One region of the Rhizobium sp. 007 genome, then DNA from elsewhere that is predicted to be linked to it. Evidence: predicted binding sites of a transcription regulator. Region 1 holds the regulator's gene; the other holds the start of a gene.

Region 1 (16,086 bases):
GACGCCTTCCATGATTGTCGTTTTCCCTAAGCTATCGCCCTTGCAATCAACACCACGACAATGGCGCCGACTGTGGCGTGAATGATCTGCACGACCAACGCATTTTCAATGCCGAGCGATATACCCAGCGCATTGAACAGAAACCCGCCCACGAACGCGCCGATGATGCCGCTGAGCAGGCAGCGTATCAATCCGCCTCCGCCGACGACCAAGCTCGCGAGGAAGCCCGCAACGAGGCCGATCAGGAGGAAGACAAGCCATGCCTGCGTCTCCATAGACATGATGATTTCCTTTCGTTTTTTCTACCTTCGGATAGAGGCTGGAAAGGGAAATTATCAAGCGTTCAACACCCGGCCGTAAGCGTCCAGCACGGCTTCCTTCATCGATTCGGAGACGGTCGGATGCGGGAAGATCGTGTGCATCAATTCTTCCTCGGTCGTCTCGAGATTCATCGCGACGACGAAACCCTGGATCAGCTCGGTTACCTCAGCGCCAACCATATGCGCTCCGAGGAGTTCGCCGGTCTTCTTGTCGAAGATCACCTTGCAGAGGCCCTGGTCCTCGCCGAGCGCGATCGCCTTGCCGTTTGCGGCGAAGGAGAAACGGCCGACGCGGATGTCGCGGCCCAGTTCCTTGGCCTTTGCTTCCGTCAGACCCACAGAGGCAACCTGCGGCTGGCAATAGGTGCAGCCCGGAACCTTGACCTTGTCGGTCGGATGAACATTCGGCAGGCCGGCGAGCTTTTCGACGCAGACAACGCCTTCATGTTCGGCCTTGTGGGCCAGCATCGGCGGGCCTGCGACATCGCCGATCGCGTAGATGCCGGGAACGTTGGTCTTGCCATAGCCGTCAACTACCACGCAGCCGCGATCCGTTTTCACGCCGAGTGTTTCGAGACCGAGATTCTCGATATTGCCCTGCACGCCGATGGCCGAGATCATACGGTCCGCGGTGATGTGCTGGATCTTGCCATCAGCCGTCTCGACATGGGCGGTGATGCTGCCGGCGCCCTTCTCGACCTTCGCCACCTTGGCGCTCGTGAAGATCTTCATGCCGCGCTTTTCCAGCTGCTTGCGTGCGATGGCGGTCACTTCCGCATCCTCGACCGGCATGATCGTCGGCAGGACTTCGACGACAGTCACGTCGACACCCATCGAGCGGTAGAAGCTCGCAAATTCGATGCCGATGGCGCCCGAGCCCATGACGATCAAGGACTTCGGCAGGACATCCGGCTTCAGCGCCTCGAAATAGGTCCAGATCAGCTTGCCGTCCGGCTCGATGCCCGGCAGCGCGCGCGGACGGGCGCCGGTCGCAATAATGATATGCTTGGCGGTGTAAGTACCTTCCTGGCTCTTGATGTTCTTCGGCAACGGATGCTGCGGCTCAACAACCGGCTTGGAAGTCTTGGAGACGACGATCTCGCCGGGTTTGGTGATCTTGGCTTCGCCCCAGATCACATCCACCTTGTTTTTCTTCATCAGGAAGCCGACGCCGCTATTGAGGCGTGCGGAAACGCCGCGCGAACGGGCAACAACGGCCTTCACATCGGCACTGACCTTGCCTTCGAGAACGAGGCCGTAATCCTTCAAATGAGTGGAATGGTCGAGAATTTCGGCGGAGCGCAGCAACGCCTTGGTCGGGATGCAGCCCCAGTTCAGGCAGATGCCTCCCAGGTGCTCGCGTTCGACGATCGCGGTCTTCAGACCGAGCTGGCCGGCACGCACGGCGGCGACATAGCCGCCCGGACCGGAGCCGATGATGATGACGTCGTAATTCTCAGCCATGTATTCCTGCCCTTTTTATCCGGCGAGGCGGGTCAGAAGCACCCACTCGTGTTTCCTGCTGTTTTCGAAAAGCGCCACGGCCTCAGCGCGGGCGGCTTGCGAAAATCCATTCTTCTCGTACAGCGCGAGCGCTGCCTCATTATCACTTGCGGTGATCAGGCTGACAGCCCGCTCTCCCGCCTTCTCGATCTGGTCGCCCAGCAATCGCTTTCCGATGCCGATGCCGCGCAGATGGCGGTAGACGGCCAGCGTGCCGATGAACCAGTTTCCGGCCGCCTGCTTTTGTAGCGCTATTACCGGCTCCAGCGCAGGACCATCCGCCGCGATCGCTCTGATCTCTTCGCCAAGCGCATAGCCCACCGCCGTTCCGGCGATCTCGCCATAAGCCTCGGCAATCACCGCGCTCTGCCAATTCCCCCATGCGCCATCGCGGCTCATCTTCATCCGGCCCCGCTCCAACGGCGTGTCGGCGCTGCTGCCCGCCACCTCCGCGAACCAAAGCCAGGAAGCAAAGCCGTGCGAGCCGATGTCCACGAGGATGGCCAGCTCCGCCGCGTCCCGCCGTTCTGCCGGCCGCAGCGCGGCGAAAGCGGCCATGGTCAGAGCCCCAGCATCATCCGTACAGTTGATTCCAGCCCGCGCCCGAGAGCGCGGGTATTTTCCGCATCGAGATGGATGCCGTCGACCGGTGTCGTCTTCGCGACGGAGTTGCCGTCGAAGAATCCGCAACCGAGTTCGTCGGCAAGGTCACGATAAAGCGTTGCAAGTTTTGCCGATTCCTCGATACCGCCCGGGAACGAAGCGGCAAAAGGCACATTCCCTGTCGCGCAGATCCCCGGCGGTGCTATGATTAGGATGTCCGGCCCATCGAATTCGAAGGGCCAGGCATGATTGCGGATCAGGCGCACCAGGCGGCCGATGCCCTGGCAGGCGGCAAAAGCCGATCCCGCCACGACCGACTTCATGTCGTTGGTTCCGAGCATGATGATGACGAGATCAAGCGGCGCATGCGTCTGCAGGATCGTCGGCAGGACGCGCGCACCGTTGCGGTCGCAATCGGCGAGATGGTCGTCGAAAGCGGTCGTCCGGCCGTTCAAGCCTTCCGGAATGACATGCGCCGCACCGCCAAGCACTGCCTGCAGCACGCTCGGCCAGCGGTCCTCATAGGCATGCCGCCTCAGCGAAACCGGATCGTAGCCCCAGGTCAGCGAGTCGCCATAGCAAAGAACGGTCTTCGTCATTTCCGTCTCCGCTCAATGATCAGACAAGCATGCTCATCGGGTTTTCGATATAGCCCTTGAAGGCCTGCAGCAACTCGGCGCCGAGCGCACCGTCGACGCAACGGTGGTCCGTCGAAAGCGTGATGCTCATCACCGTCGCGATCGCCATTTCGCCATTCTTGACTATGACGCGCTGCTCGCCGGCGCCGACCGCAAGGATCGTCGCATGTGGCGGGTTGACGACGGCCGCGAAGTCCTTCACGCCCATCATGCCCATGTTCGAGACCGAGGTCGTGCCGCCCTGGTATTCCTCGGGTTTCAGCTTGCGGTCCTTGGCGCGCTTGCCGAGATCGCGCATCTCGTTGGAGATAGCGGACAGCGTCTTTTCTTCAGCCTTGCGAACGATCGGGGTGATCAGCCCGCCTGGAATGGAGACGGCGACGCCGACATCGGCATGCTTGTGCTTGACCATGTTGTTTTCGGTCCAGGACACATTCGCGTCCGGAACGTCTCGCAGCGCGAGCGCCATCGCCTTGATGACCATGTCGTTGACAGAAAGCTTGTAGGCCGGGGCACCATCCTTGCGCGGGGCGGAATCGTTGAGCTGGGCACGGAGCGCCAGCAGCGCATCCAGTTCGCAATCGAGGGTGACGTAGAAGTGCGGGATGGTCTGCTTGGATTCCACCAGACGGCGGGCAATCGTCTTGCGCATGCCGTCATGCGGCACCAGCTCGTAGGAGCCCGGCTCGAAGAGCTTGAGGACAGCCTCTTCCGGTGCACCCTTGGCTACAGCCGGAGCCGGGGCCGCAGCAGCCTGCTGCGCCGCCGCAGCAGCGGGAGCCGCTTTAGCGCCACCACCGGCGACGGCGGCCTCGACATCGCTCTTAACCACACGGCCGCGGGGGCCGGAACCGGCAATTGCGGAAAGGTCTATACCGGCTTCCTTGGCCAGACGCCGCGCGAGCGGCGAGGAGAAGATGCGTGTGCCGCCCTCGCCCTTCGGGGCGGCCTGCAGCGGCACCTCAGGTTGAGGGCTCACATTGGCATTTGCGGCAAGCAGGGCAGCGGCTGGCGCGGTGCCTTTCCCTGCCTCATCGCGGGGGGCGGAAGCGCTTTCGGCTTTCGCTTCGAAAGACGAGGCAGCAGCCGAACCCGCGCCGCCTGCAGCGGCAGCAACGTCCTCGCCTTCGCCGGCAAGAACCGCGATCAGCGCATTGACCTTGACACCTTCCGTACCGGCCGGAACGACGATTTTGGCAATCGTGCCCTCATCGACGGCTTCGACTTCCATTGTCGCCTTGTCTGTCTCGATCTCGGCGATCACATCGCCGGACTTGACCGTGTCGCCTTCCTTGACGAGCCACTTGGCCAGATTGCCTTCTTCCATCGTCGGAGAAAGGGCTGGCATCGTGATGTTGATAGGCATCGAAATACCCTCCCCTTGTTATTTGTAGCAGACGGCCTTCACCGCATCGACGACTTCGCCGACATTCGGCAGAGCCAGCTTCTCGAGGTTGGCGGCATAGGGCATTGGAACGTCCTTGCCGGCAATCGTCAGGATCGGCGCATCGAGATAGTCGAAGGCCTGCTGCATGACGCGGGTGGCGATTTCCGTGCCGACGGACGACTGCGGATAGCCTTCCTCGACGGTGACCAAGCGGCCCGTCTTCTTGACCGATTCGATGACGGTCGGCAGATCCATCGGACGGATGGTGCGAAGGTCGATCAGTTCGACGTCGATGCCAAGTTTTTCGAGTTCGGCGGCGGCCTTCGTGGCATAGGTCATGCCAATGCCCCATGAAACGACGGTCGCATCCTTGCCTGGACGGTGGATACGGGCCTTGCCGATCGGCAGAACGAAGTTATCGAGCTTCGGCACGTCGAAGTGCTGGCCGTAGAGGATTTCGTTCTCAAGGAAGATGACTGGGTTCGGATCGCGGATGGCGGCCTTTAGCAGGCCCTTGGCGTCCGACGCCGTGTACGGCATGACAACCTTGAGGCCCGGAATGCTCGAGTACCAGGCAGCGTAGTCCTGGCTGTGCTGGGCGGCAACGCGGGCAGCCGCGCCGTTCGGGCCGCGGAAGACCATCGGTGCGCCCATCTGGCCGCCGGACATGTAGAGCGTCTTGGCGGCGGAATTGATGATCTGGTCTATCGCCTGCATGGCGAAGTTGAAAGTCATGAATTCGACGATCGGCCGCAGGCCGGCCATAGCAGCACCGACGCCGATGCCGGCAAAGCCATGTTCGGTGATCGGGGTATCGACCACGCGGCGCGAGCCGAACTCCTGCAAGAGGCCCTGGGTTACCTTGTAGGCGCCCTGGTATTCGGCAACTTCCTCGCCCATGACGAAGACGCTCTCGTCGGCGCGCATTTCTTCGGCCATGGCGTCGCGAAGCGCTTCGCGAACGGTCATCGACACCATCTCGGTGCCTGTCGGGATTTCCGGATCCTTCGGAACGAATGCCTTAGGCTCGGCCGGAACGGACGCCTGGGCGGCCGGTTTTTCCTCGGCCTGAGGAGCCGCAACCGGAGCCGCCTGTGCGGCGGGCGCTGCGGTGGAGATGTCCGAAGCCGATTCGCCATCCTGCAGCAGAACGGCGATCTTGGCGTTCACCTTGACATTTTCGGTGCCGGCCGGGACCAGCAGCTTGCCGATCACGCCTTCGTCGACGGCTTCGACTTCCATCGTCGCCTTGTCGGTTTCAATTTCGGCAATCACGTCACCGGAAGTGACCTTGTCGCCTTCCTTCTTGAGCCATTTGGACAGCGTGCCTTCTTCCATCGTCGGAGAGAGGGCGGGCATGAGGATATCGATAGGCATAGGTTCCCTCCCCGATTAGAGCAGAATGTCGGTGTAGAGCTCGGATACATCCGGCTCTGGATCGGCCTGGGCGAAATCGGCGCTGTCGGCGACGATATCGCGCACGTCCTTGTCGATGGACTTCAGGTCATCTTCCGACGCCCAGCCCTTCTCGATGAGGCGCAGGCGCACCTGCTCGATCGGATCGGATTCGGAGCGCATCTTCTGCACTTCGTCCTTCGAACGATACTTCGCCGGGTCGGACATCGAATGGCCGCGATAGCGATAGGTCATCATTTCGAGGATCATCGGACCCTTGCCGGAACGGCAGTACTCGATCGCTTCATCGGCAGCAGCCTTGACGGCGCGCACGTCCATGCCGTCCACCTGCATGCCCGGAATGCCGAAGGACGCGCCGCGCTTGGAGAAATCGGCCTGCGCGGTCGCGCGGGCGGTCGACGTGCCCATGGCGTAGCGGTTATTCTCTATCACGTAGATGACGGGCAGCTTCCAGAGCTGCGCCATGTTGAAGCTTTCGTAGACCTGGCCCTGGTTGGCCGCGCCGTCGCCGAAATAGGCGACGCTGACATTGTCATTGCCGCGATACTTGTTGGCGAACGCGAGGCCGGTGCCGAGCGAAACCTGGGCGCCGACGATGCCGTGGCCGCCGTAGAAATGCTTTTCCTTGGAGAACATGTGCATGGAGCCGCCCTTCCCCTTGGAATAGCCGCCCCTGCGTCCCGTCAGCTCCGCCATCACGCCGCGCGCGCTCATGCCGGTCGCCAGCATATGGCCGTGATCGCGGTAGCCGGTGATGACCTGATCGCCTTCCTTGAGCGCGAACTGCATGCCGACGACAACGGCTTCCTGGCCAATATAAAGGTGACAGAAACCGCCGATGAAGCCCATGCCGTACAGCTGGCCTGCCTTTTCCTCGAAACGGCGGATGAGCAGCATTTCGCGATAGGCCTTAAGTTCGGTATTGCGGTCGAAATCGGCGATAGCCCCGCCATTCGATTGCTTGCTCTGAGGTTTTGCGCTGGTTTTGCGGCTGGAAACGGTCGCGGTCTTTCGCGGCGCCATTCAACCCTCCCTATGGGTTTGTCGTTTCTTAGGTGGCGCGTACCATAGGGAAGAAATTTGGCCACAGCAATGCCATAAATGCATGGCACGTATTCTGCTTTAAATAATTGATAAAGCTACAGAATTGCCAATTAACCTATTTCCGGTTAATTGGCGTAGGAATTGAATATGACGATTTCGTCGGCCCGCGACATGTTCAATTGATAGCGGGCTTTTTCGTCCAGCATGTCCTTGTCGAGCGAGCCATCGCTCAACAGCGCGACTTGCTGCTCCAGATGTTCGCGTTTCGCCTTCAAGACCGCAAGCTCACGCTCGCGCGCAATTCGGCGCTTCTCGAAGCCTTCCGTGGCCCGGAGACCATAGTCGCCGTGAATGCAGTGATAACCGAAATAGGAGAGAAAAGCGACCGTCATGGCCGGAATGACGAACCGGCCGATCTTTCTCTTCTTATGATGCTTTGTCCACATACGCACACATGCTCTCAAACGCATTACCTATTGAGCGAGCCTACGCCTGAGAGATTAACCGTCCGTTGACTATGAATTTAGAGCAACAAAAAACCCGCGCCGGTGAAGCGCGGGTTTCAAGGATCTGATTTTTAAAGGCTATCAGCCACGGATGATCGAGCGGCCGGCGTAGCGAGCCTGCGGGCCAAGGCCCTCTTCGATGCGGATCAGCTGGTTGTACTTCGCCAGACGGTCGGAGCGCGACAGCGAGCCGGTCTTGATCTGACCGCAGTTGGTCGCGACGGCGAGATCGGCGATCGTGGAGTCTTCGGTCTCGCCCGAGCGGTGCGACATGACGGCGGTATAGGCTGCCTTGTGCGCGGTGTTGACGGCGTCGAGCGTTTCGGTCAGCGATCCGATCTGGTTGACCTTCACGAGGATCGAGTTGGCGACACCCATGCGGATGCCGTCGCGCAGGCGCTCCGAGTTGGTGACGAAAAGATCGTCGCCCACCAGCTGCACCTTCTTGCCTGCGAGGTCCGTCAGGGCTTTCCAGCCGTCCCAATCGTCTTCAGCCATGCCGTCCTCGATCGAGATGATCGGGTACTTGCCGGCGAGATCGGCGAGGTATTCAGCCATGGCGCCCGATTCAAGCGTGCGGCCCTCTCCTTCGAGAACATACTTGCCGTCCTTGAAGAACTCCGTCGAAGCGCAATCGAGACCGAGGCAGATGTCATCGCCCGGCTTGTAGCCGGCTTTCTCGATCGACTTCATGATGAAATCGAGCGCTTCGGGCGCGCTCTTCAGGCCCGGCGCGAATCCGCCCTCGTCGCCGACATTGGTGTTGTGCCCCTGGGCCGAAAGCTCCTTCTTGAGGACGTGGAAGACTTCCGAGCCCATGCGAACCGCTTCGCGGATCGAATCGGCGCCGACCGGCATGATCATGAACTCCTGGAAGTCGATCGGATTGTCGGCATGCGCGCCGCCGTTGATGATGTTCATCATCGGAACCGGCAGCAGATGCGCGCTCGCGCCCCCAACGTAGCGATAGAGCGGCAGGCCGGCAGCCTGGGCGGCAGCCTTGGCGACGGCGAGCGATACGCCGAGGATGGCATTGGCGCCGAGGCGGGACTTGTTCGCCGTGCCGTCCAGTTCGATCATGATGTTGTCGATCTGGATCTGGTTCTCGGCATCGATGCCGCCGATCGCGTCGAAGATTTCCGTGTTGGCAGCCTCGACGGCCTTTTCAACACCCTTGCCGAGATAGCGCTTGCCGCCGTCGCGAACTTCGACGGCCTCGTGCGCACCGGTCGAGGCGCCGGACGGCACAGCCGCACGGCCCATACTGCCGTCTTCGAGATAGACATCGACTTCAACGGTCGGATTGCCACGGCTGTCGAGAATCTCGCGGGCGATAATGTCGGTAATTGCAGTCATGATCTCTTCCTGCTCGGTGGGTGATAAATCGTTCGAAGCCTGTTTAATCGAAGGCACGCAAATTACAATGCCACACCGACGACACACGGCATGGCATGGCCTATAGCCCGAATATGTCAGGCTTTTGAAGAAGCCGCTCGCACCCCATCGATCCCTGCCGAGAGCTTGCTCAGGCGTTTCGGAACCTCAGGTTTTGAAATGACACCCGTCACTTTCGATCTGGTTGTAAATTTATCGGTCAGTAACCAATCAATATTATGATTAATACTCATTGAGGAAATACTGCCCCGCTCTCCGGCAAGTAGTATTGCATGATGCGATTCCTCGTGCGGTCCAAATCCGCCTGATATACGGACCTTCACGATTTCAGGTCCCCTCGGAAATTCCAGAATAATTTCAAACGAACAGCATCTGTTCGCTATTCAATTCATGGGGCGCAGGATGAAACTCAATATTGCACGCAGCCTTGCTATCTTCGCGATGGTCGTCGCCGCGGGATTGATCGCTTCGATCGGCATACAGAATTATGCCTTCAATAAGCTGCGGGTGAACGGCGAGATGTACAAGCAAATCATCTACGGCAAGGATCTCGTCGCCGATATCCTGCCGCCGCCCCTCTACCTCGTTGAGTCTTACATGCTTGCGCTCGAAGCGGTGCAGCGCCCCGACGTTGCCAAGAAGAACGTCGAGCGCATCGAACATGTCCTGAAACCCGCCTACGAGGACCGCCGCAAATATTGGCTGGCGACCGCGCTCAGCTCGGACCTTAAGCAGAAGCTCTTGAACGATGTCCTTGTCAAAGGCGGCGTGTTCTGGAAGGTGATGCAGGAGGAACTCGCGCCGGCCATTGTCAAGAATGACTCCGCAGTCATTCCGGCGTCCTTCGAAAAGCTTGCGACGAATTTCCATATCCATGAAAACGCCGTCAACGAACTCGTCGATATGGCGAACACCTTCCTGGCGTCCGCTGAAAAGGACGCCGCCGAACAGACACGCATCCTTTCGGCTATCACGCTCGCGGCTGCCGCAGTCTCGCTTTGCCTGCTTCTTGGCGGCCTTTACGTCTTCCGCCGCCGCGCCATCGTGCCGCTCTCGGGGATGCGCGACTATATGGCCATCCTTGCTGGCGGCGACTATTCGAAGGATGTGCCCTTCAGCCGCCGGGCCGACGAGATCGGGGAGATGGCGCGCGCCGTCACCGTCTTCCGCGAATCCGCCGAAGAGCGGAACAATATCCGTGCGCGCCAGGATGCCGAATGTCAGGCCCAAGCACAGCGCGATGCGGCGCTTGCCGCTGCCAAGGCAGACGAGGAAGCCGTCCGCGAGGGCGTCATCGCCAGCCTGAGCCGCGGCCTGGAACGGCTCTCCGGCGGCGATCTCACGGTCCAGCTTAGCGAGCCTTTCGACGCAGCCTACGAGAAGCTGCGCGAGCAGTTCAATTCGAGCGTCCGCACGCTTTCTGAGGCAATGAGGGAAATTTCGACCGTGACGAATGTAGTAAGGACCGGCTCCGGCGAAATCGCATCGAGCACAAACGATCTGGCCCGGCGAACAGAGCATCAAGCCGCCTCGCTGGAGCAGGCGGCCTCGGCGCTCGACCAGATCACGGTCACCGTCAAGAACTCGTCGGAACGGGCCAATGAAGCCAACGTGATGATGAGGGCGACGAAGGAAAGCGCCAGCTATTCGGCAACCGTCGTGCACGAGGCGGTCGCTGCGATGGAGAAGATCGAGACATCATCTGCGCAGATCGGCGATATCATCAACGTCATCGACGAAATCGCCTTCCAGACCAACCTGCTCGCGCTCAATGCCGGCGTGGAAGCCGCCCGCGCGGGCGAGGCCGGAAAGGGTTTTGCGGTCGTTGCACAGGAAGTGCGCGACCTTGCCGGCCGCTCCGCCAATCTGGCAAAGGAAATCAAGCAGCTGATCGAGACGTCTTCCAGCCAGGTTTCGGCCGGCGTTGCCTTGGTCAACCGCACCGGTGAAGCGCTCAGCAATATCGATCAGCAGGTTCTGAAGGTCACCGCGCTGATCGAGTCGATCGTGCGTTCCTCCACCGAACAAACGACCGCTCTCCTGGAAGTCAACGCCGCCGTCAACACTATGGACAGCGTCACGCAGCAGAACGCGGCGATGGTTGAACAGACAAGTGCCGCCTGCCGCGAGCTCGGTGACGAGGCGATACACCTCAATCACCTGCTGGCCCGTTTCCTTCTCGACGACGTAACGGCGTCCGCCGCAACGCGGTCGTACTCAAGCCAAAGGATGGCGCTCGCCGGTTGACGGCGGGCACCTTCCGCCAGTATCAGGCCGCCTTGGCGACGGCGTCGAGGGCCAGCAGCTTTTCCAGAAGCCGCGGCATGTCGTTCAAATACACCATGTTTGGGCCGTCGCAGGGGGCATTGTCCGGATCCTGGTGGGTCTCGATGAAGACACCTGCAACTCCGACCGCAACTGCCGCCCGCGCCAGCGTCTCGACGAACTGGCGCTCCCCGCCCGACGTCGTGCCCTGGCCGCCGGGCTGTTGTACGGAATGGGTCGCATCGAAAATGACCGGAGCCCCCATGGCCGCCATGATCGGCAACGAGCGCATGTCCGAGACCAGCGTATTGTAACCGAAGGACGCGCCACGCTCACAAAGCAGAACATTCGAATTGCCGCTCTGATTTAGCTTGGCGAGAACATTCTTCATGTCCCAGGGAGCGAGAAACTGGCCCTTCTTGACGTTGATGACACGGCCGGTCTTCGCGGCTGCGACAAGCAGGTCCGTCTGACGGGAGAGGAAGGCCGGGATCTGCAGAACGTCCACGACCTCGGCGACCAGCGCGCATTGCTCTTCCGAATGGATATCTGTCAGAACCGGAATGCCGAGTTCCTTCTTGAGGTCGGCGAAGACTTCCAAGCCCTTCTCTAGACCGATACCGCGTTTGCTCGACAGCGAAGAGCGGTTCGCCTTGTCGAAGGAGGTCTTGTAAACGAGCCCGATGCCGAGCTTGCCGCAAAGCTCCTTGAGCGTGCCCGCAACCATGAAGGCATGGTCGCGGCTCTCCATTTCGCATGCGCCGGCGATCAGCGACAGCCTGCCACTGTTTGAAAATACGACGCGGCCGGCACCTTCGCCGACTGCGACTTCGGAATTCGTATTGCTCATCGGATCTCCTCGAAGGCGAAGATCGCACCTTGGCCGGGCGCAGGCTTCACCAGGACTCTGTTGTTCTTGCGTGTATAGGGCATCCCGTTATCAGCCAAAAGCGCTTCTGTCACGGCAAGATCGGTGGTGCGGAAAACGACAGCGCTGCCTCTTAGCCCCTTATCCACGGATAACGGCACCGAATCGAAATAAGCCTCCATCCCTTCCGGCGACAGAAGACTGATCCTGGCATTCGCTGCCGCGATCGCCACGCCAAACGGTGTCCGCTCGATTTCCGTCGTAGACACGGCCAACTGAAGGAACGAGCCGAAGGCTTCAGGCTCGGGCGCGCTTAGCACCATCTCCGAGATACCGGTTGCACCGTTCGCATGCTTTTCCAGCGCGCTCCGATCGGCCGGAAAGGCGTTGATGCGCTGGCAGTCAAAGAGGAAGAAATCCGGCACCCGAAGATCGGCGGCAAAGGCAAGCTTGAAAGTGCCTGTCGATTGCGACCCGTCCGGCATCTTGATCAGGCGCGAAAACTCCAACATGGCGCCGCCGCTCTTTCTCGCACGAACGAAATGAGCATGGTCGGCGTCCGCGTCCTCCGTGCTGAATGCGGCCGCAGAGAATCCGTCATTGCCGCACCGGAAACGAAAGGCCTGGTCGCGCGCCACAAAGACGTTTCCGTGCCGCACTGATTCTTCACATTCTTTCGCGCTCGCGACACCAAGCGGCTCGAGATAGGTCTTGTCGGCGAAAAAAACGCAAGCATTCACCGTGCCGAAAGGATGACGGCCCTCGGCGGCAACCGTGAACCCCAATCGTCCCAGCCGCTCCCGCGCGAGATCGATGTTGGTGACCGGTAGAACAAGATGATCCAACGGATGCAGCATGGCGTCAGGTCTCCATTTAATGTGCTGAAGATGTGTGCCGCTATGTGGTCAATGCAAGCTGAAAGCGCTGATCCGGCAAACAAAAGTTTCCAAAAATGAACGCAGTTGAGACGAAGTTTTACGAAAATTTAGGTACTTGCGGAACACATATGGAACATATAGTGTCCGTTCTGGCTTTGTTTCACGAATTTGGGGTTAAACTTCGATGCTGACACGCAAACAACAGGAGCTTCTCCTCTTCATTCATGAGCGTATGAAGGAATCCGGCGTTCCGCCATCGTTCGACGAAATGAAGGATGCGCTGGATCTCGCGTCCAAATCCGGCATCCACCGGCTGATTACCGCTTTGGAAGAGCGCGGTTTCATTCGTCGCCTACCGAATCGCGCCCGCGCGCTTGAAGTGATCAAGCTGCCGGAAGCCTACAGCCCGAGCATCCAGCCCCGCCGCGGCTTTTCGCCGAGCGTCATCGAGGGCAGCCTCGGCAAGCCGCAGCCTGCTGCCGCCGCGCCGAAGCCGGCGAACGAAGACAATACCAGCTCCATTTCGGTTCCCGTCATGGGCCGTATTGCGGCAGGCGTGCCGATCTCGGCGATCCAGAACAACACGCACGACATCAACGTTCCGGCCGATATGCTCGGCTCCGGCGAACACTACGCGCTTGAGGTCAAGGGCGATTCGATGATCGATGCTGGCATCTTCGATGGCGACACGGTCATCATCCGCAACACCAACACCGCCAATCCCGGCGACATTGTCGTGGCACTGGTCGATGACGAGGAAGCGACGCTGAAGCGGTTCCGACGCAAGGGTGCGTCCATCGCGCTGGAAGCGGCGAACCCCGCCTACGAGACGCGCATCTTTGGACCGGATCGCGTAAAGGTTCAGGGTAAGCTCGTCGGCCTTATCCGCCGCTACCATTGACCGGCAGCGCGTCGCCGGCAAAGGCGACGGCGCGCCACTCATAGGCGTGGCGGCTCTAGGGGCGATCGAGTTTCTCGAAGGCGGTTGTCCAAAGCACGGTACGGCGCCGGTTTTCCGCAAGGTTTCATTCGCGAAATGCACTGCGCCGCATCGGCAGGCGCCGAACCGCAGCCTTGCCAGCGTGACGACGATGTCCGCGGCATCGCAAGCCGGGCGTGGCACCGTTCCGCATCGCATTTCTTGCCTCTTCCTGCTGCTCCGGTGAAAATTTCGCTTTCCCTCCGTCTTTCGCGGGTCGCAGCGCCCTCACGGCTGCGATCGGTCAAAGCCAAAGCGCTGAGCGCAACGTTCGTGCCGGACGCAAACCAGATCGCCGCCCCAAGCCCGAAAAAACCGTCGCAAAGCGCAGGCGTGTGCCCTGAGCGGCTCCTTAGCTTGCCATTTGCAGGCCGAAAGCCTTGGGTATGCAGCCACAATGACTGATCGGTGGCTACGGGACTGAACGGTGGCTATTGACGGGCGAGAGCTCTGCTTTTGCCAAAGGCTTCTTCCCGCATTCCAAAAGCGCAAGCCGGGAAGCGCGCACACTGCTTGTCCGCGACATCTGCTGAAGCGGAAATGCGCAGCTCGGCCGTTTTCAACTCCGGCATGCACCCAGCCCGCTGACACCCTATGAATACAACCAGAATGCAGCCCTGAGGGCGTTTCAGCAACAATAATCGATTGAAAAAAGTCCAAAAAATTGGATTGCAAAAGCCGAATTAAATCATTGGCTTCCGCTATGCGCCTCCGGCATCGCAGGAGTGTCTAAAAGTTGATACTGCGATGCACAAAATGGCGCCACGGTAACTTGGCATTGGCGCCGTGATCATATAGCTATCGGAGAGGACGCTTAACCCTATGGCGCTTTTATGGCGCCGCCGCCAGTTTGGAGGATCAGCATGACGGATCAAAGCGCAACAATCAAAATCGGCGACAAAACCGCCAATCTTTCCGTGAAAAGCGGAACGATCGGTCCGGATGTCATCGATATTGGTGCACTCTATAAAAACACCGGTTCCTTCACGTACGATCCTGGTTTCACCTCGACCGCTTCCTGTGAATCGAAGATCACCTATATCGACGGCGATGAAGGCATTCTGCTGCATCGCGGCTACCCGATCGAACAGCTTGCCGAACATGGCGACTTCCTGGAAGTCTGCTATCTGCTGCTTTACGGCGAATTGCCGACGGCTGCCCAGAAGAAGGATTTCGACTACCGCGTCACGCATCACACCATGGTGCACGAGCAGATGTCTCGCTTCTTCACCGGCTTCCGCCGCGACGCCCATCCGATGGCCGTCATGTGCGGCTGTGTCGGCGCTCTGTCTGCCTTCTACCACGACTCGACAGACATCACCGATCCGCATCAGCGCATGGTCGCAAGCCTGCGCATGATAGCCAAGATGCCGACTATCGCGGCCATGGCCTACAAGTACTATATCGGCCAGCCGTTCGTTTATCCGAAGAACGATCTCGACTACGCCTCGAACTTCCTGCGCATGTGCTTCGCGGTACCGTGCGAAGAATATGTCGTGAACCCGGTCCTCTCGCGCGCCATGGACCGTATCTTCATCCTGCACGCCGATCACGAGCAGAACGCCTCGACCTCGACGGTTCGCCTCGCCGGCTCTTCGGGCGCCAACCCGTTCGCATGCATCGCGGCCGGCATTGCCTGCCTTTGGGGCCCGGCTCATGGCGGTGCCAACGAGGCGGCGCTCAACATGCTTTCGGAAATCGGCTCGGTCGAGCGCATTCCGGAATATATCGCCCGCGCCAAGGACAAGAATGACCCGTTCCGCCTCATGGGCTTCGGTCACCGTGTCTACAAGAACTACGATCCGCGCGCCAAGATCATGCAGAAGACGACGCACGAGGTTCTCGCCGAACTCGGTCACAAGGACGATCCGCTTCTCGAAGTCGCGATGGAGCTGGAACGCATCGCGCTGACCGACGAATACTTCATCGAAAAGAAGCTCTACCCGAACATCGACTTCTATTCCGGCATCACGCTGAAGGCGCTGGGCTTCCCCACGACGATGTTCACGGTGCTCTTTGCGTTGGCCCGCACGGTCGGCTGGATCGCCCAGTGGAACGAGATGATCGAGGATCCACAGCAGCGCATCGGCCGTCCGCGCCAGCTCTATATCGGCGAACCGCTGCGCGACTACGTTCCGGTTTCGAAGCGCTAAGCCGCTTCCGCCCGAAAAAAACCCGGTCAGAGACGGCCGGGTTTTTTCTTGTCCAGAATGTCGAGAACGATATCCGCCGCTTTCTCGCCCGGCGGCTTTTCCGTCTGCATGCGCTGCCAGACAAGGTCGAA
Region 2 (16,086 bases), 630 kb from region 1:
ACGCCTATATCGTGACGGCGCTCAATCCGAAGAGCATCGTCTTTTTCGTCGCCTTCGTTCCGCAATTCCTCAACCCCGCAAAGCCCTTCTTCGAACAGATGGTCATCATGGAGCTGACCTTCCTCGTTCTCGCCGCGATCAATGCTTCGACTTACGCACTTCTAGCGAATGCCGCACGCGGCCTCATCCGCAAGGCCAGCGTACAGCGCGCCGTCAATCGCACCGGCGGGACGTTATTGATCGCTGCAGGCGCCGTGACGGCCGGTTATCGCCGGATCGCCGCCTGACGATTTTCGCCGGGTTGCGGCGCAACAGCGAATAGGTTAATGGCAAATCAGGGTTCAGGGTCTCGATAAATTTTAAATGCTGCCAGGGCGGCGCGATTCACGAAAGTGACAGAATGGTAGCGAACGGATTTTCCGGCCTGAAACGCGGCCTTGTCGTGACGACAATGCTCTGCGGTATAGCCGGATGCTCGACGGTCGAGTACACGTCCCAGGCGGAATTGACCGCTGTGCAGAGCGTCGTTCCAACCCCGAAGCCTGGCGAAGATGCGATGATGATGGCCGCCGTACCGGCCGCCGACGGCACCAGCCATCCCGAAACCGCATTCGCAGCTTCCAACCCGCAGGCGACACCCGCTTTGACCGCCGCCGCAACGGCAATGCCGGCGACGGCAACGTCCGCCGATCCTGCCATGCAGCAGGCGATGACCGCGAGTGGCACACAGATTCCACTGACGCCGGAAATGACCGCGATCCAATCGGTCGTGCCGACCCCCCGTCCAGGCACTCCGGCATCGCCATCGAACCAGCTTGCCTTCGCAGCGACAGCGCCGCAGAGCGGCGCCCTGGCTGCCATCGCCTCCGTCGGGCCCACGCGGCGTTCGATGTCGGATTTCACCTTCGACGAGTCCGGTCCAATGGACCCGCCGGCCGCGCCGCCGATGTTCAGCGACAGCGACATTGATACGGCGCCGACCGCGGAAAAGAGCTTTATCAGCAAGCTGATCAGCAAATATTCGAAACTTTACGAAGTCCCCGAAACATTGATCCACCGCGTCGTGCACCGCGAAAGCCGTTACAATCCAAAGGCTTACAACAAGCGCGGTTATTTCGGCTTGATGCAGATCAAATACAATACGGCCAAATCGATGGGCTATGACGGCGCGCCCACCGGCCTTCTCGACGCCGAAACCAACATCAAATATGCCGCGAAATATCTGCGCGGCGCATGGCTCGTTTCCGACAACAAGGAAGAAGATGCCGTGAGGCTTTATGCGCGCGGCTATTATTACGATGCCAAGCGCAAAGGCATGACGAGTATTGCCCAGGGCAACTACTAAGCTTTCGCCTTCACATACGCTCAACTGGCAGGCAGCGCGGCCAGCAGCTCTTTCAGCATAAGCTGCGGCTTGTAGCCGAGGCGGCCTGGCGTCAAGCCCATGCGGACGAAGACCAGATCGGCGGACGGCACGATCGCCATGCTTTGCCCGTCATGTCCTTCCAGCCAGAAGGTATCTTCCGGCAGCCCCGCTTCGGCGCTCGTATCTCCGCCGGGTGCTACGAGCCATGCCTGACCTTGCGTATATTTACCGCCCGACGATTGCGTCGGCGTTCGCATCGCCCTGGCAAACCCCTCCGGCAACAGCCGCTGACCGTTCCAGACGCCGTCCTGAAGCAGGAATTGCCCGAAACGCGCCCAATCGCGCGCCGTCGCGTAGAGATAGGAACTGCCTGCAAAGGTGCCACGGGCATCGACCTCCAGCACCGCACTCGACATGCCGAGCGGCTTGAAAAGTGCCTCCCTCGGATAAGAGAAGGCCCCTTTCTGGTCGCCTACCCCATCCATCCAGATTCGCGACAATAGGACCGCCGTGCCGCTCGAATAACGGAAGCGTTCGCCGGGCTTTGCTTCGAACGGCGCATCGGCGGGCAACGAAACCATATCGGGGTCGAGATAGAGCATGCGCGTCACATCCGTGACATCGCCGTACTCCTCGTTGAAAGCCAGGCCGCTTTCCATGCCCAGGAGATCCCGGAGCCTGATCTGCGACCGTTCGTCATCCTTCCACTGCGGCAAAAGGTTGGTCGCGTTGAAATCCAACTTTCCATCGAGCATGGCGCGCCCGACGAGCGCCGCATTGACTGTCTTGGTCATCGACCAGCCAAGCAGAGGCGTCCTCGCATTAAAGCCTTCGCCGTAGCGCTCCGCCACGATCCGGTCGTTGTGAACGACGACCATCGCGCGCATTTGCGGACCGGCCAGCACGTCGTTTGCCAGCAGCGACGCAAGCGCTCCGTCGTTAGCTTCAGCAACGCTCTCGCCTTCCGGCCATAGTGCCGCGTTCTCCGGAACCATCTGCGGCGGCGTATCCGAAGGTGCCGCCTCGGCAGCAGCCTTGAAATTGCCGTCAGGCACGCTCGTGCAGCCGAACGCCCCCCGATAGAGCGCATATCCCGGTGCGAAGAGCCCCAGGATGCGCGCCGTCACATGCCCCTGATCCCGATCGACCGAAACCCTCACCAATCGCAGCAGCGGATTGCCCGGCGCCTGTACGTCGCCGTAGAGCACCGCTTGCGGGTCGCGTCCTGCCAAAAAGACATTCGAGCAGACGATCTTCGCCGCATATCCGTCACCCACGCGCAACAGCTCCGGCGGATTGACGTATAGCCAGGTCCCGCCTCCGATGACGATGACAACGGAAGCAGTGGCGAGTGCCTTCACGATACGCAGAACAAATCGCATGTCATAGCCTCCACGAATGGAGAAAAGCAGGAAATCTCTTCACAAAAAAGAGCACAAGAACGCGAGTGCCGTTTCCTGCCAGGCAATTCCTGTGGAAATCGATACCCACAGTCTGCGTCATCAAACTGTAGCAGGGACGCGCTACACGCCCTGAACGCAAAAAGGGTGACAGACTCATATGACGGAATTTGCACCGGATACCGGCTTCCGCAAGAACCGGAAACTCAAGGACGCTCTTCTCCGCCACAAGGCATTTTCCAAGGACGGCTTTTCGGAACGGCTTTTCGGCCTGCTCTTTTCCGGCCTCGTCTATCCGCAGATCTGGGAGGATCCGGATCTCGACATGCAGGCAATGGAACTGCAGCCGCATCACCGCATCGTCACGATCGGCTCGGGCGGCTGCAACATGCTCGCCTATCTCTCCAAGGCGCCGGCCTCCATCGATGTGGTCGACCTCAACCCGCACCATATCGCGCTCAACCGCCTGAAGCTTGCTGCCTTCAAGCATCTTCCCGGCCATACCGACCTGGTACGCTTCCTCGCCATGCCCAACGAGCGCTCGAACAGCCAGGCCTTCGACCACTTCCTGTCGTCCAAGCTCGATGAGACGACACGCGCCTATTGGAACGGCCGCAAGTTCGGCCGCCGCCGCGTCACCGTCTTCAACCGCAATTTCTATGAGACCGGCCTGCTCGGCCGCTTCATCGGCGCGGCCCATCTGCTCGCCCGCCTGCACGGCGTCGATCTCAAAGAGATGACAAAGACCCGCTCTATCCGCGAACAGCGCCAGTTCTTCGACGAGCAGGTTGCGCCCCTCTTCGAAAAGCCGGTGGTGCGCTGGATTACAGGGCGCAAGAGCTCGCTTTTCGGTCTTGGCATTCCGCCGCAGCAATATGACGAGCTTGCCAGCCTCGCCGCCGATCAGTCGATCGCACCGGTGCTGAAGCATCGCCTCGAAAAGCTCGCCTGCCATTTTCCGATGAGCGAAAACTATTTCGCCTGGCAGGCATTTGGTCGCCGGTATGCCTCCGATGACGAAGGCCCGCTGCCGACCTATCTGAAGCGGGAGCACTACGAGGTGATCCGCGCCAATGTCGATCGCGTCAACGTCCATCACGCAAGCTTCACCGAGCTTCTCGCCAAGGAACCCGCCGCCTCTCGCGACCGTTATATCCTGCTCGACGCGCAGGACTGGATGACGGACCAGCAGCTGAACGAGCTCTGGGCGGAGATTACCCGGACCGCCCGCCCCGGCGCCCGCGTCATCTTCCGCACGGCGGCCGAAAAAAGCGTCATCGAGGGCCGTCTTTCCCCGGCGATCCGCGAACAATGGGAATATTTCGAGGAGAAGTCCCGAGATATGACCGCACTCGACCGTTCGGCCATCTACGGCGGCTTCCACATTTACGGAAAAAAGGCGTGACCGAAATCCGCACCATCGTGGACGAGAAAACCGAAAAGCATGCCAATCTTATGGACGGCATGTATCGCTACCAGCGCCATATCTACGATCTGACGCGCAAATACTACCTGCTCGGCCGCGACCGTACGATCCGCAATCTGGACGTCCCGGAAGGCGGCACGCTGCTCGAAGTAGGCTGCGGCACCGGCCGCAACCTGGTGCTCGCACACCGGCTGTTTTCCGGCGCGAGGCTCTATGGCCTCGACATTTCGCAGGAAATGCTGATTTCGGCGCGTAAGACATTCGCCACGAAGGCCGCGGTTGCCGATTTTCGCGTTGCCGACGCGACCGCCTTCACCCCACGGGACTTCGGTGTCGGCGGCTTCGACCGGGTCCTCATTTCCTATGCGCTCTCGATGATTCCCAATTGGGAACGCGCCGTCGATGCCGCAATCGCCGCATTGAACCCCGGCGGGCAGCTGCACATCGTTGATTTCGGCCAGCAGGAGGGCCTGCCGGCCTGGTTCAGGGCGGTGCTGAAGTCATGGCTTGCAAAATTTCACGTCACGCCTCGCGCCGATCTGCGCGAGGTGCTGGAAGCGCAAGCCCATGAAAACAACGCGACATTGTCGTTCGAGACGATCGGCCGCGGCTATGCCTGGCGGGCAGCAATCATCGCCCGGCCTTCACAAATCACTTGAAACTAACCGATTTTTTACGTTGATATGTTGAAAGAGGGGGATTCCTCTACTGAAACTCGTCTTTCGAAGGTCAAGCTGTGGGGCAAGTCGATCATTCGGTCCACGACGGGACATTTATGCGCCGGATTTTGTTTTGTGTATTGCCATTGGCTATCATGTTGGCCGGCTGTACTTCATCGGGATATGATTATCTTGAGACCGCATCCATAAAACCGAAGACCCGCTTCAAGGATACCGACCCGCAGGATTTCGGGGCGAAGCATCCGCATCGGAACGAGGTTCACGGCATCGACATCTCCAAGTGGCAGGGCGATATCGATTGGCAGACGGTGAAAACTTCGGGCGTCGCCTTTGCCTTCATCAAGGCGACCGAGGGCAAGGATCGGTTCGACCCGCGCTTCAATGAATACTGGCAGCGCGCCCGCGCCGTCGGCATCCCCCATGCGCCGTATCATTTCTATTATTTCTGCTCGTCGGCCGATGAGCAGGCCGACTGGTTCATCCAGAACGTCCCGCAGGAATCGATGCGCCTGCCCCCGGTCCTGGACGTCGAATGGAACGGCGAATCGAAGACCTGCCGCTTCCGGCCGGACCCGGCGACCGTCCGCGCTCAGATGCAGCGCTTCATGGACCGCCTCGAAGCCTATTACGGCAAGCGGCCGATCATCTATACATCGGTCGATTTCCACCGCGACAATCTGCAGGGTTATTTCCAGGACTATCACTTCTGGGTCCGCTCGGTGGCCGCGCACCCGGAAGTCACCTATGCCGACCGCCGCTGGGCCTTCTGGCAGTACACGTCGACCGGTGTGATCCCCGGCATCAAGGGCCCCGCAGACATCAATGTGTTTGCGGGCTCCTCAAAGAACTGGGCCAACTGGGTGGCTTCCGTTTCTAAGGACAGAAATTCTTAGTAACGTCCGCCGATCTTTCTTGCTTCCGTCACATTCATCTGTGAAAGCAACGGACATATTTCGGATACAAGGACGAACTCATGCACCGCTCGCTTAGAAGCCGCTCTGCACTTGCTCTTTTGTTTGCAATCACCGCGGCAACCACGGCATTGGCTCAGCAGCAGGCAATGGCTCCGGCGGCCTCCCCGCCACCGGCGGCAACGCCTCAGGCTCCTCCCGTGGCTTGCGCCGGCGATCTTGCCGAATTTCTGGCTGGCGTGAAGGCCGATGCAATCGCCGCCGGCGCCTCCGCCGAAGCTGCCGACAAGGCGCTCGCCGGCGCGCAGATCGATCCCAAGGTTCTGAGCCGCGACCGCGCGCAGGGCGTCTTCAAGCAGACCTTCCTCGAGTTTTCGCAGCGTACCGTCAGCCAGGCCCGTCTCGATATCGGCCGCCAGAAGCTGAAACAGTTCGCAGACGTCTTCGCCAGGGCCGAGCAGGACTATGGCGTCGCCCCGGGCGTCATCACCGCCTTCTGGGCAATGGAAACGGACTTCGGCGCGGTTCAGGGCGATTTCAATACGCGCGACGCGCTCGTCACGCTGGCGCATGACTGCCGCCGTCCCGAACTCTTCCGCCCGCAATTGATCGCGCTCATCGAAATGGTTCAGCACGGCGACCTTGACCCGGCGACCAATACCGGCGCATGGGCGGGCGAAATCGGCCAGGTGCAGATGCTTCCGCGCGACATCGTCGCCTACGGCATGGACGGCGACGGCGATGGCCATGTGCGGCTGAAGGAGAGCGGCCCGGACGCCATCCTGACGGCTGCGAAGTTCATCCAGCATCTCGGCTTCAAGCGCGGCCAGCCCTGGCTGCAGGAAGTCACCCTGCCCGACAACCTTCCCTGGGAAAAATCAGGCCTCGGGGGCACCATGACGGCGGGCGAATGGTTTGCACTCGGTGTCCAACCGCGTGACGGCAACACCAGCTTCGGCAATCTGGAGGGTGACCTCGTTCTCCCGCAGGGCCGTCACGGACCGGCCTTCATCGCCTACCCGAACTTCAAGATCTATCTCGAGTGGAACAAGTCGTTCATCTACACGACCTCGGCCGCCTATTTCGCCACCCGCTTTGGCGGTGCGCAGCCCTATCTCAAGGGGACGCCGGAACAGGGCCTTGCGAATGACCAGATGAAGCAGTTGCAGACCAAACTGCAGTCGAAGGGCCACGATGTCGGTCAGATCGACGGCATCCTGGGTTCCGGCACCCGTGTCGCGATCCAGAAGGAGCAGCAGCGTCTCGGAATGCCCGCCGATGGCTGGGCGACGCCCGGCCTGCTGAGCGCGCTGTGATCAATCCATTTTCGTGAAGGCCGGCCCATTCGATCGCGTCCCGGAAAACGCCGGGGCGCGATTTCGATTTCCCGCATCATATCAGCAGCTTCCGGTCATGCCTTTATGTAGCCATCGCCGTTAACGGGCCAATCGCCCAATTTAACGCACGGTTAAAATGTGTGAATAAAATTCCATCGTGATTTGGCAATTAATTCCAATTGCTTAGCCGATCAGAACGTGGCTCATCCGCAGTCCGCCGCTGCGCTGCAGCATAGATTCCGCTTTCCACGCGACACAATTCAGACATATTATGTGCCGGTTAACGCGAGGAGGCAGACATGGGTATCACACGATCCTTGAATGTCCTGTTGGTCAGTGCAGCGTTCGCGTTCGTCTTGTCCATGCTCTTCATTTGAGCGGTCGGCGAACCCTATGACTGGAATACCTAGCTCCTGACAAGCTAACAGTTCAGCCAATTAAAAAGCGCATGTCACCGCCAGACATGCGCTTTTTTATTCGATGCCGATTGCCGCCGCTCTCAGGCAGCGGCGCCCGCTGCCCTCTTTGCGCCCTCGCGCCTGAGGCCGAGATTGGTGAGCACGGCTGATACCAACGGCGAGCGGTTCATCGTATAGAGATGAAACTCGTCCAGCCCGCGGCGGACAAGATCCTCGATCTGCTCGACGGCGACATCGACGGCAACCTTCGCCCGCTCCTCCACCTTGTCGTCGAGACCGGCAAAGCGCTCGTCGAGAAAGGCCGGGATCACCGTGCCGCATGCGCTGGCAAATCGCTTCAGCTGCGTCAGGTTCTGGATCGGCATGATGCCGGGAACGATCGGGATTTTGACGCCTGCGGCCCGCACCTTCTCCAGGTAGCGCTCGAAATTGTCGTTGTCGAAGAAGAATTGCGTCAACGCGCGGTCCGCGCCGTTGTCGGCCTTTCGCTTCAGCATGTCGATATCGGCCGCCACGTCCCGGCTCTCCGGATGTTTCTCCGGATAGGCGGACACCGAAATCTCGAAATCGCCGATCTCGCGAAGGCCGGCCACGAGTTCGGCCGCATTGGCGTAGCCGCCCGGATGAGGCTGGTAAGGCACCCCTGCCCCGCCCGGCGCATCGCCGCGCAACGCCACGAAGTGCTTCACGCCAGCCTTGCGGAAATGGTCGATCACCTGGTGCGTTTCTTCCTTCGTGGCGCCCACGCAGGTGAGATGCGACGCAGTCGCAAGCGGCGTTTCGTTGAGGAACCGCGTCACGGCCGTCATCGTCGGTGCCTTCGTGGTACCGCCAGCGCCATAGGTCACCGAGACGAAATCCGGATCCCAGTCCTGCAGCTCGGCCACGGTCTTCCAGAGCTGACCTTCCATCTCCTCCGACTTCGGCGGGAAAAATTCGAAGGAAATGCCGATATTGCGGCGGTCTCCGGTGTTCAATGCCATATCATACCTCCCCGGCCAATACTGTTTCGGCGCCTTCGGATGCAATGAGGCGCCTCGGATCGCGCGCAAGCCAGATCGTGACCGTAAGCCCCTTCTCGCCCGGCTGACCCGGATGAAGATCGACGGTCTGCTCCACATCGAGCCCCGTCTTGCGCAGCCAGTCGGTCATCGACTGATGCGAGAAACCAAGGCGGACATGCGCGTGCTCGTCGCGAAGATATTCGAGCCCATGCGGCGCAAGGTCGATGACCATGAGACGCCCACCGGGTGCCAGCATCCGCGCCGCCTCGGCGATCGCGATTTCCGGCTGATCGAAGAAGTGCAAAACCTGATGAATGGTGACGAGATCGAAATCCTGTCCCTCGAACGGCAGGTTCAGGATGTCGGCATGCCGCACCGAAGCCTTGGTGATGCCCGCCCTGTCGAGATTGGCGCGGGCGACGCTCAGCATGTCACGGCTGGCATCGACGCCGATCGCCCGGCGATAGAGCCCGGAAAGCAGCTCCAGCATGCGGCCGGTCCCCGTGCCGAGATCGAGCAGCGAATAGACCGGCTGGTTACCGAGCAGCTTGATGACCGCGGCATCCACCTCTTCGTCGGCGGCGTGGAGGCGCCGAAGCTCGTCCCATTCGGCGGCGTTGCGGCTGAAATAGGCCTGCGCCCGCTCTGCCCGCTGACGCTTCACGGCTAAAAGCCGCTCGCCATCGCGCAGGATCACCGGGTCGTTCTGGGACGCGTGTGTTAGCAGCACGCGCACCAGCGCCGCCGCCTTGCCGTCCTGCCTCAGCCGGAAATAGGCCCAGGCACCCTCCTGATAGCGATCGATGAGGTCGGCCTCACCGAGCAGCTTCAGATGCCGCGAAATGCGAGGCTGAGACTGTCCGAGAATTTCCGTAAGATCGGTCACCGTCAGGTCGCCGGCGGCAAGAAGCGCGAGAAGCCGCAGGCGCGTCGGCTCACCGGCCGCCTTCAAGACGTCCACCAGCGCATCCAATCCAAGCCTCACAGCTTCAGCCATATCCCGACCCAATCAACATATAAAGATATCTTTATGTGATTTGAGAAGGCCTGGCAAGCAGGAATCCGCTCTGTTCACGAAATTCACTGCTCTGAAAGCGACCGGCAAAAATACAAAAACCCCGGCGCTTGCCGGGGCTTCCGATCCAAGAGACGGCGCTGACGATCAGCGCGTCAGGCGCTTGTAGGTCACCCGCTTCGGATTGACCGAATCCACGCCGAGGCGGCGCATCTTGTCCTGCTCGTAATCTTCGAAGTTGCCTTCGAACCATTCGACATGGCTGTCGCCTTCGAAGGCGAGGATATGCGTTGCAAGCCGGTCGAGGAACATGCGGTCGTGGCTGATGATAACGGCGCAGCCAGCGAAGTTTTCGAGCGCGTCCTCGAGCGCGGCCAGCGTTTCCGTATCGAGATCGTTGGTCGGTTCGTCGAGGAGGATGACGTTGCCGCCGGCCTTCAGCATCTTGGCAAGATGGACGCGGTTGCGCTGGCCGCCGGAAAGCGTGCCGACCTTCTGCTGCTGGTCGCCGCCCTTGAAGTTGAAAGCGCCGCAATAGGCGCGCGAATTCACTTCGTGCTTGCCGAGCTTGATGATGTCGTTGCCGGCGGAGATCTCTTCCCAAACGGTCTTGTTGCCGTTGAGCGCATCACGGCTCTGGTCGACATAGCCGAGATCGACGGTATCGCCGATGCGGATTTCGCCGCTGTCGGGCTTTTCCTGGCCGGTGATCATGCGAAAGAGCGTCGTCTTGCCGGCACCGTTCGGGCCGATGACGCCGACGATGCCGCCCGGCGGCAGCTTGAAGCTCAGGTTCTCGATCAGGACGGTATCGCCATATCCCTTGGTGAGGTTCTCGGCCTCGATGACGACCTGGCCGAGACGCTCACCGACCGGGATGACGATCTGGGAGTCGCCGGGACGGCGGTCGGCAGCTGCCGCCACCAGTTCGTCATAAGCGCGGATACGCGCCTTCGACTTTGCCTGACGCGCTTTCGGGCTGGAGGCAATCCATTCCTGCTCACGAGACAGAGCCTTCTGGCGGGAGGCTTCTTCGCGGCCCTCCTGCTGCATGCGCTTCGCTTTCGCTTGCAGATAAGCCGAATAATTGCCCTCATAGGGAATGCCGCGGCCGCGGTCGAGCTCGAGGATCCAGCCGGTGACATTGTCCAGGAAGTAGCGGTCGTGGGTGATCATTAGCACGGAACCCGGATATTCGCGCAGGTGCTTTTCGAGCCAGGCGATCGTCTCGGCGTCGAGGTGGTTCGTCGGTTCATCGAGGAGCAGCAGGTCCGGCTGGGCAAGCAGCAGGCGGCAGAGCGCCACGCGGCGCTTTTCGCCGCCCGAAAGATTGTCGACCGAAGCATCGCCCGGCGGGCAGCGCAGCGCGTCCATCGCCATCTCGACCTGGTTTTCCAGGTCCCAGAGGTTCTGGCTGTCGATGATGTCCTGGAGCTTCGCACCCTCTTCCGCCGTCTCGTCGGAATAGTTCATCATCAGCTCGTTGTAGCGGTCGAGGATCGCCTTCTTGGAGGCCACACCTTCCATGACGTTTTCGAGCACCGTCTTCGACGCATCGAGCTGCGGCTCCTGCGCCAGGAAGCCGAGCGTTGCGCCCTCGGCGAGCCAGGCTTCGCCGGTATATTCCTTGTCGAGGCCGGCCATGATGCGCAGGACGGTGGACTTACCGGCGCCGTTCGGGCCGAGGATACCGATCTTGGCGTCGGGGTAGAAGGAAAGGTGGATGTTCTCCAGCACCTTCTTGTTGCCATAGGCCTTGTTGAGGCCGGCCATATGATAGATGAACTGACGTGCCATTATGCGCTGCTCCGGGCGGAAACTTGAAAACCGTGGCCGCTATGTAGGCGAAAGCCGGCTTTCGGGCAACGCCGAAACCGGCTTTCTCTACGGCAATCGATTTGGTTCCGTTCGAAAAGCAAGGGATTTGCCTGATCTCGTCAGGCTTTCCGCCCAGTCGCATGAAATAGCCGAGCCATCGCACGGTATGGGTCACGAAGCGAAGCAGCGCGCTCAAGCGCGATGAGCTCGGCGGCGAGCGCGCCGTCAAAGGTCTGCTCGTCAAGATGATCGGAAAACACGCGGACCCCTCGCCATTGGCAGTCGGCAAAGCCACAGGCCCCCATTTGCTGAACAACCGCCGAAGGATCGTCACCGCGCGTTCTAATTCCAAGGTTGCCGATGCTGGCTGCCGCGCCGGTTTCGATCAGTTCCCTTGCCGTCGCGTAGTCTCCACGCAGCGCTTGCCGGAAACCGCCAGAGAGTGCGTTTTTCGTCAAGATGCTAAGCAGCCCGCCGCGTTTCACATGGCTTGCCAATTTTCGGATGGCAGCGGCACTGTCGTCCAAGTACATCAGTACGCCATGGCAGCAAACTGCATCGAAGAGATGTTCTGATGCGAAATCGGTGATGTCGCGCAGCGCAAACTCAAGCCGGCTGCGCACTTGCTCCGGCAGCTCTGCCTTGCGCAGATTTGCCCGGCGCAGCATTTCAGGCGAAGCGTCAATGCCGAGAACTCTAAAACCGGCTTCGGATAGACGCGCGGATATCTCGCCATCGCCGCACCCCATATCCAGAACCGTTCCGCCGGCAGACGTGAGGCCGGCCACGACTTCGAACACCAGCTCGTGACGTATTTTGCCGCGTATCCCAGCCGAGTATCTCTGGTAGGCGTCCCCCACGCTTCCGAAGTCATCCAGCCGCATCGTTCTCCCACCCCGCTTCGAGCCGTGCTCCAGTCCCGAACCTCGCGACAAACTCTCAGAACCCCGCAGCGTCGACAACACCTTCGTCGCAGCCGAAGGAGGTGCGGCCGGCGTTTTGCATGAGTTTTGCAAGCCCCGCACCGGCGCCGGCGGCCGAGCCCGCATCCTCCGACAGCCCGATCGTCAGCTCGCTGATCACGCGGACGCCGCCCGCGCGCCGGCAGCTCATCTTCACACGCTCGCCAGCGCCCGCCCCGAAGCTCTTGTCGAAAGCCGTCTTGATCTGATCGGCCTTGACGGTCTTGCCGACATTCGCGGCAAAGAGGTCGCGCACCGCCGAGCCGTTGAGGTCATCCATCAGGCGGATCGCCACGCCGAAATAATCGTCGGCGCTCATCTTCGTGCAGGTGCCGTGCTTCGTCCATTCATGACGTTCGAGGCCCGATTGCGTTCCGGGCATGGCCTTTGCAAGGGCTGACGCATTCTCAACCGTCAGCTTGACCTCCGGCAGCTTTTGCCAATCGCCTTCTTTGTCGACTGCCTGCAAGTCCTTCGATACACCGCAATAGTTCTGCCGCAGCGGCCACAGGCCGTGCAGCGAGAAATTCGTCGCGTCGAAGCGCTCCTTCGTCTGGCTGCTGCATTCCGGCTTCCTTTGGTTTGTCTGGCAGAATGCCGGCTGCCAACTTGCGGCAAGGATGAAGCGCGTTCCCCCTTCGCCTTCCTGGGCAACCGCAAAGCCAGCCAAAACCATTGACAGAACAAACGCCATCCAGCGCAGAAACACCCTGCTCATCGCCACTCCCCGCAGACAGAACAATTCAGGAACAAGTAAGCACGAAGCCCAAAACCCTGCAACCCTCACTCGCAGGAAATTCCACTGCAAACATGCGCCGGGATGTTGCATTTGGCTCGCGATCTGCTCTGTTGCAGCGGGAGGATGGAATGTTTTCGCAGACACAATGGCTTAAGACGCCCGAGGCGACGCTCGCCTTTCATCATGAGGCAGCCAGCGGTGGCCCGCGCGGCATCGTGCTGATCTCCCACGGACTTGCTGAACATTCGAAGCGCTACGCAGGCTTTGCCAAGGCGATGGCCGGGCGCGACTATCATGTCTATGCGCACGACCACCGGGGCCACGGCGAGACGGTGGCCGACGGCGCGCCGATCGGCCAGTTCGCCCGCCGCAACGGCGTGCAGCAGGTTCTTGCCGACATGGTCGCCATGCGGGACTATGCGGCAGGGTTCCATCCAAACCTTCCCGTGATCCTCTTCGGCCACTCCATGGGCGGGCTGATCGCGCTCAACGCTGCAGTAACCTATCCGGAAAAATTCGGTGCCCTCGCCGTGTGGAATTCGAACTTCGCTGTCGGTCTGACAGGCCGGGCCGCGCAAGCCATCCTGCTTGCCGAGAAAGCCCTGAAAGGTTCCGACGTTCCGAGCGGCCTGCTGCCGAAGCTCACCTTCGACACCTGGGGCAAATCCATCCCCGGCCACCGGACGGAATTTGACTGGCTCTCCCGCGATCCGGCCGAAGTCGACAAATATATCGCCGATCCGCTCTGCGGCTTCGATGCTTCCGTTTCGCTCTGGCTCGACATATTCGAACTCACCTTTCGCGCGCCGCAGAAGCGGCATCTCGACAGGCTGCGAAGGAACCTGCCAATCCACCTCGTCGGCGGCGGAAGGGATCCAGCGACCGATTTCGGAAAAGCGGTGATGTGGCTGTCAAACCATTTGAAACGGCACGGTTTCTCCCGTATCACGGCCGAAATATATCAGGAGAAGCGGCACGAGACGCTGAACGAGATCGGCGCCGAAGCGGCGATTTCGGCCTTTGCCGATTGGTGCGATGAAGCAACCGCAAGATCCTGACCAGCGGACCGGAAATGAACAGCGCAATAACGAAGAATAGCTCCTCCGAAGTCAGCATGGGCCTGATGCTCATGTTTATTTCGGTGCTCGTATCGCCTCTGATCGATATTTTCTCCAAGCTTGCCATCACGACGATTCCGTCTGCGGAGATCACCGCAGCACGTTTTGCCATACAGGCTCTCTGCATGCTTCCGATCGTGATCTGGCGCAAAAAACTGACGGATTCGTCATGGAGGCAGAGCCTCTTCCACGCGATCCGCGGCGCCATCATTACCATTTCGATGATCTCGTTCGTCACCACGCTGAAATACATGGCGGTCGCAGATGCGATCGCGATCTTCTTCGTCGAACCCATCATCCTCACCATTCTGAGCAGCCTATTTCTCGGCGAGACGATCGGCTGGCGGCGCTACACAGCCTGCGGCGTCGGTTTCTTCGGCGCGATACTGGTCATTCAGCCGAGCTTCCAGGAAGTCGGCTACGTGGCGCTGTTGCCGGTCGTCAGCGCAGTCTGCATCGCCATCTCCGCAATGATGAACAGGGCGCTGGCGCAGCGCGAGGACCCGTGGGTGATGCAGTTTCACATGGGCTTGTGGGGTCTGCTCTTTTGCGGTGTCCTGCTTTTCTTCGCCCGTGGAAGCGGCTCGGATGTGTTCGAACCGGTAATGCCAACCATGATAGGCCTCGTCTGGCTCCTCGGCGTCGGCGTAACGGCCGCGATCGCCAGCATCCTCGGCGTCTATGCCTACCGCTCCGCACCCGCCTCCACTTTGGCGCCGCTGCAATATTTCGAGATCGTCTCGGCCACGATCTTCGCATGGCTGGTTTTCGGCGATTTTCCCGACGCCATCAAATGGCTGGGCATTCTCATCATCATCGCATCCGGACTTTACATCATCTGGCGCGAGCGCCGCTTTGCATCCAAACCCGTATCCGATACATCTGAGGCAACGCGGGCACCATGATCCGTTCTTGGGAGGAACATGACGGACAGTCGTAAGAAACCGCCGCTTGCCGGCATCAGGGTGATCGAGCTCGCCCGCGTCCTGGCAGGCCCCTGGGCCGGGCAGATGTTGGCCGATCTCGGCGCAGACGTCATCAAGGTCGAAAATCCGGACGGCGGCGACGATACGCGGCAATGGGGGCCTCCCTTCGTCGAGGGCGGCGACGGCGAAAACCTTTCAGCTGCCTATTATCACTCCGCCAATCGCAACAAGCGCTCTGTCACGGCCGATTTGAAGACCGAGGAAGGCCAGTCGCTGGTGCGACGGCTCGCGGCAACGGCCGATGTCCTGATCGAGAATTTCAAGCTCGGCGGCCTCGTCAAGTACGGCCTCGACTATGAGAGCCTGCGCAAGATCAATCCGAAGCTCGTCTACTGCTCCATCACCGGCTTCGGCCAGTCTGGCCCCTATGCCAGCCTCGCGGGCTATGATTACATCGTCCAGGGCATGTCCGGCTTCATGTCGATCACCGGCGAGCCGGATCGCCAGCCGATGAAAGCAGGCGTCGCCATCGCCGATATCTTCACCGGCATCTATGCCGTGGCGGCGATCGAGGCAGCCCTCATCCATGCGCTGAAAACCGGTGAAGGCCAGCTTGTCGATATGGCGCTGCTCGACGTGCAATCCGCCGTGCTCGCCAATCAAAACATGAACTATCTGGTCTCCGGCCGCGCGCCGGCGCGGCTCGGAAATGCCCATCCGAATATCTCTCCTTATGAGGTCGTGCCGAGCGCGGACGGTTACCTGATCCTTGCCGTCGGCAATGACAACCAGTTCCGGCGTCTCTGCGTGATCCTCGGCCTCGATGGCATCGCCGGCGACGAGCGCTTTTCGACCAACAAGGCCCGCGTCGTCAACCGCGACGAGGTGCGCCGCCTGATCTCGACCGAGACGTTGAAATGGCAAAAAGCCGACTTGCTGAAAGCCTGCGAAGAAAATGCCGTGCC

The links. The regulator LexA, encoded in region 1, represses DNA repair genes until DNA is damaged. The targets are predictions, from matches to a motif close to TGTTCNNNNTGTGTTCNG.
Region 2: ISN39_RS10865 (ribonuclease) is a predicted target of LexA. The motif match lies at 13,073-13,090, and genes of this name have one in related genera.

Annotation. Positions count from the first base shown of each region.
Region 1 covers NZ_CP064187.1:1,498,961-1,515,046, reverse strand. Annotated here, with positions in the region: gene ISN39_RS07675 (GlsB/YeaQ/YmgE family stress response membrane protein) at 1-12, opposite strand, end outside; gene ISN39_RS07670 (GlsB/YeaQ/YmgE family stress response membrane protein) at 27-281, opposite strand; gene lpdA (dihydrolipoyl dehydrogenase) at 336-1,784, opposite strand; gene ISN39_RS07660 (GNAT family N-acetyltransferase) at 1,800-2,381, opposite strand; gene ISN39_RS07655 (SGNH/GDSL hydrolase family protein) at 2,384-3,025, opposite strand; gene ISN39_RS07650 (pyruvate dehydrogenase complex dihydrolipoamide acetyltransferase) at 3,045-4,430, opposite strand; gene ISN39_RS07645 (pyruvate dehydrogenase complex E1 component subunit beta) at 4,449-5,828, opposite strand; gene pdhA (pyruvate dehydrogenase (acetyl-transferring) E1 component subunit alpha) at 5,844-6,890, opposite strand; gene ISN39_RS07635 (septum formation initiator family protein) at 7,037-7,357, opposite strand; gene eno (phosphopyruvate hydratase) at 7,499-8,773, opposite strand; gene ISN39_RS07625 (hypothetical protein) at 8,890-9,135, opposite strand; gene ISN39_RS07620 (HAMP domain-containing methyl-accepting chemotaxis protein) at 9,215-11,059, shown strand; gene kdsA (3-deoxy-8-phosphooctulonate synthase) at 11,082-11,927, opposite strand; gene ISN39_RS07610 (VOC family protein) at 11,924-12,802, opposite strand; gene lexA (transcriptional repressor LexA) at 13,008-13,724, shown strand; gene gltA (citrate synthase) at 14,666-15,955, shown strand; gene lpxB (lipid-A-disaccharide synthase) at 15,982-16,086, opposite strand, start outside.
Region 2 covers NZ_CP064187.1:2,131,924-2,148,009, forward strand. Annotated here, with positions in the region: gene ISN39_RS10810 (LysE family translocator) at 1-287, shown strand, start outside; gene ISN39_RS10815 (lytic transglycosylase domain-containing protein) at 401-1,345, shown strand; gene ISN39_RS10820 (serine hydrolase) at 1,366-2,748, opposite strand; gene ISN39_RS10825 (DUF3419 family protein) at 2,927-4,171, shown strand; gene ISN39_RS10830 (class I SAM-dependent methyltransferase) at 4,168-4,851, shown strand; gene ISN39_RS10835 (GH25 family lysozyme) at 4,968-5,765, shown strand; gene ISN39_RS10840 (lytic murein transglycosylase) at 5,846-7,099, shown strand; gene metF (methylenetetrahydrofolate reductase [NAD(P)H]) at 7,620-8,522, opposite strand; gene ISN39_RS10850 (metalloregulator ArsR/SmtB family transcription factor) at 8,524-9,540, opposite strand; gene ettA (energy-dependent translational throttle protein EttA) at 9,706-11,355, opposite strand; gene ISN39_RS10860 (methyltransferase) at 11,496-12,260, opposite strand; gene ISN39_RS10865 (ribonuclease) at 12,316-13,056, opposite strand; gene ISN39_RS10870 (alpha/beta hydrolase) at 13,206-14,135, shown strand; gene ISN39_RS10875 (DMT family transporter) at 14,150-15,100, shown strand; gene ISN39_RS10880 (CaiB/BaiF CoA-transferase family protein) at 15,119-16,086, shown strand, end outside.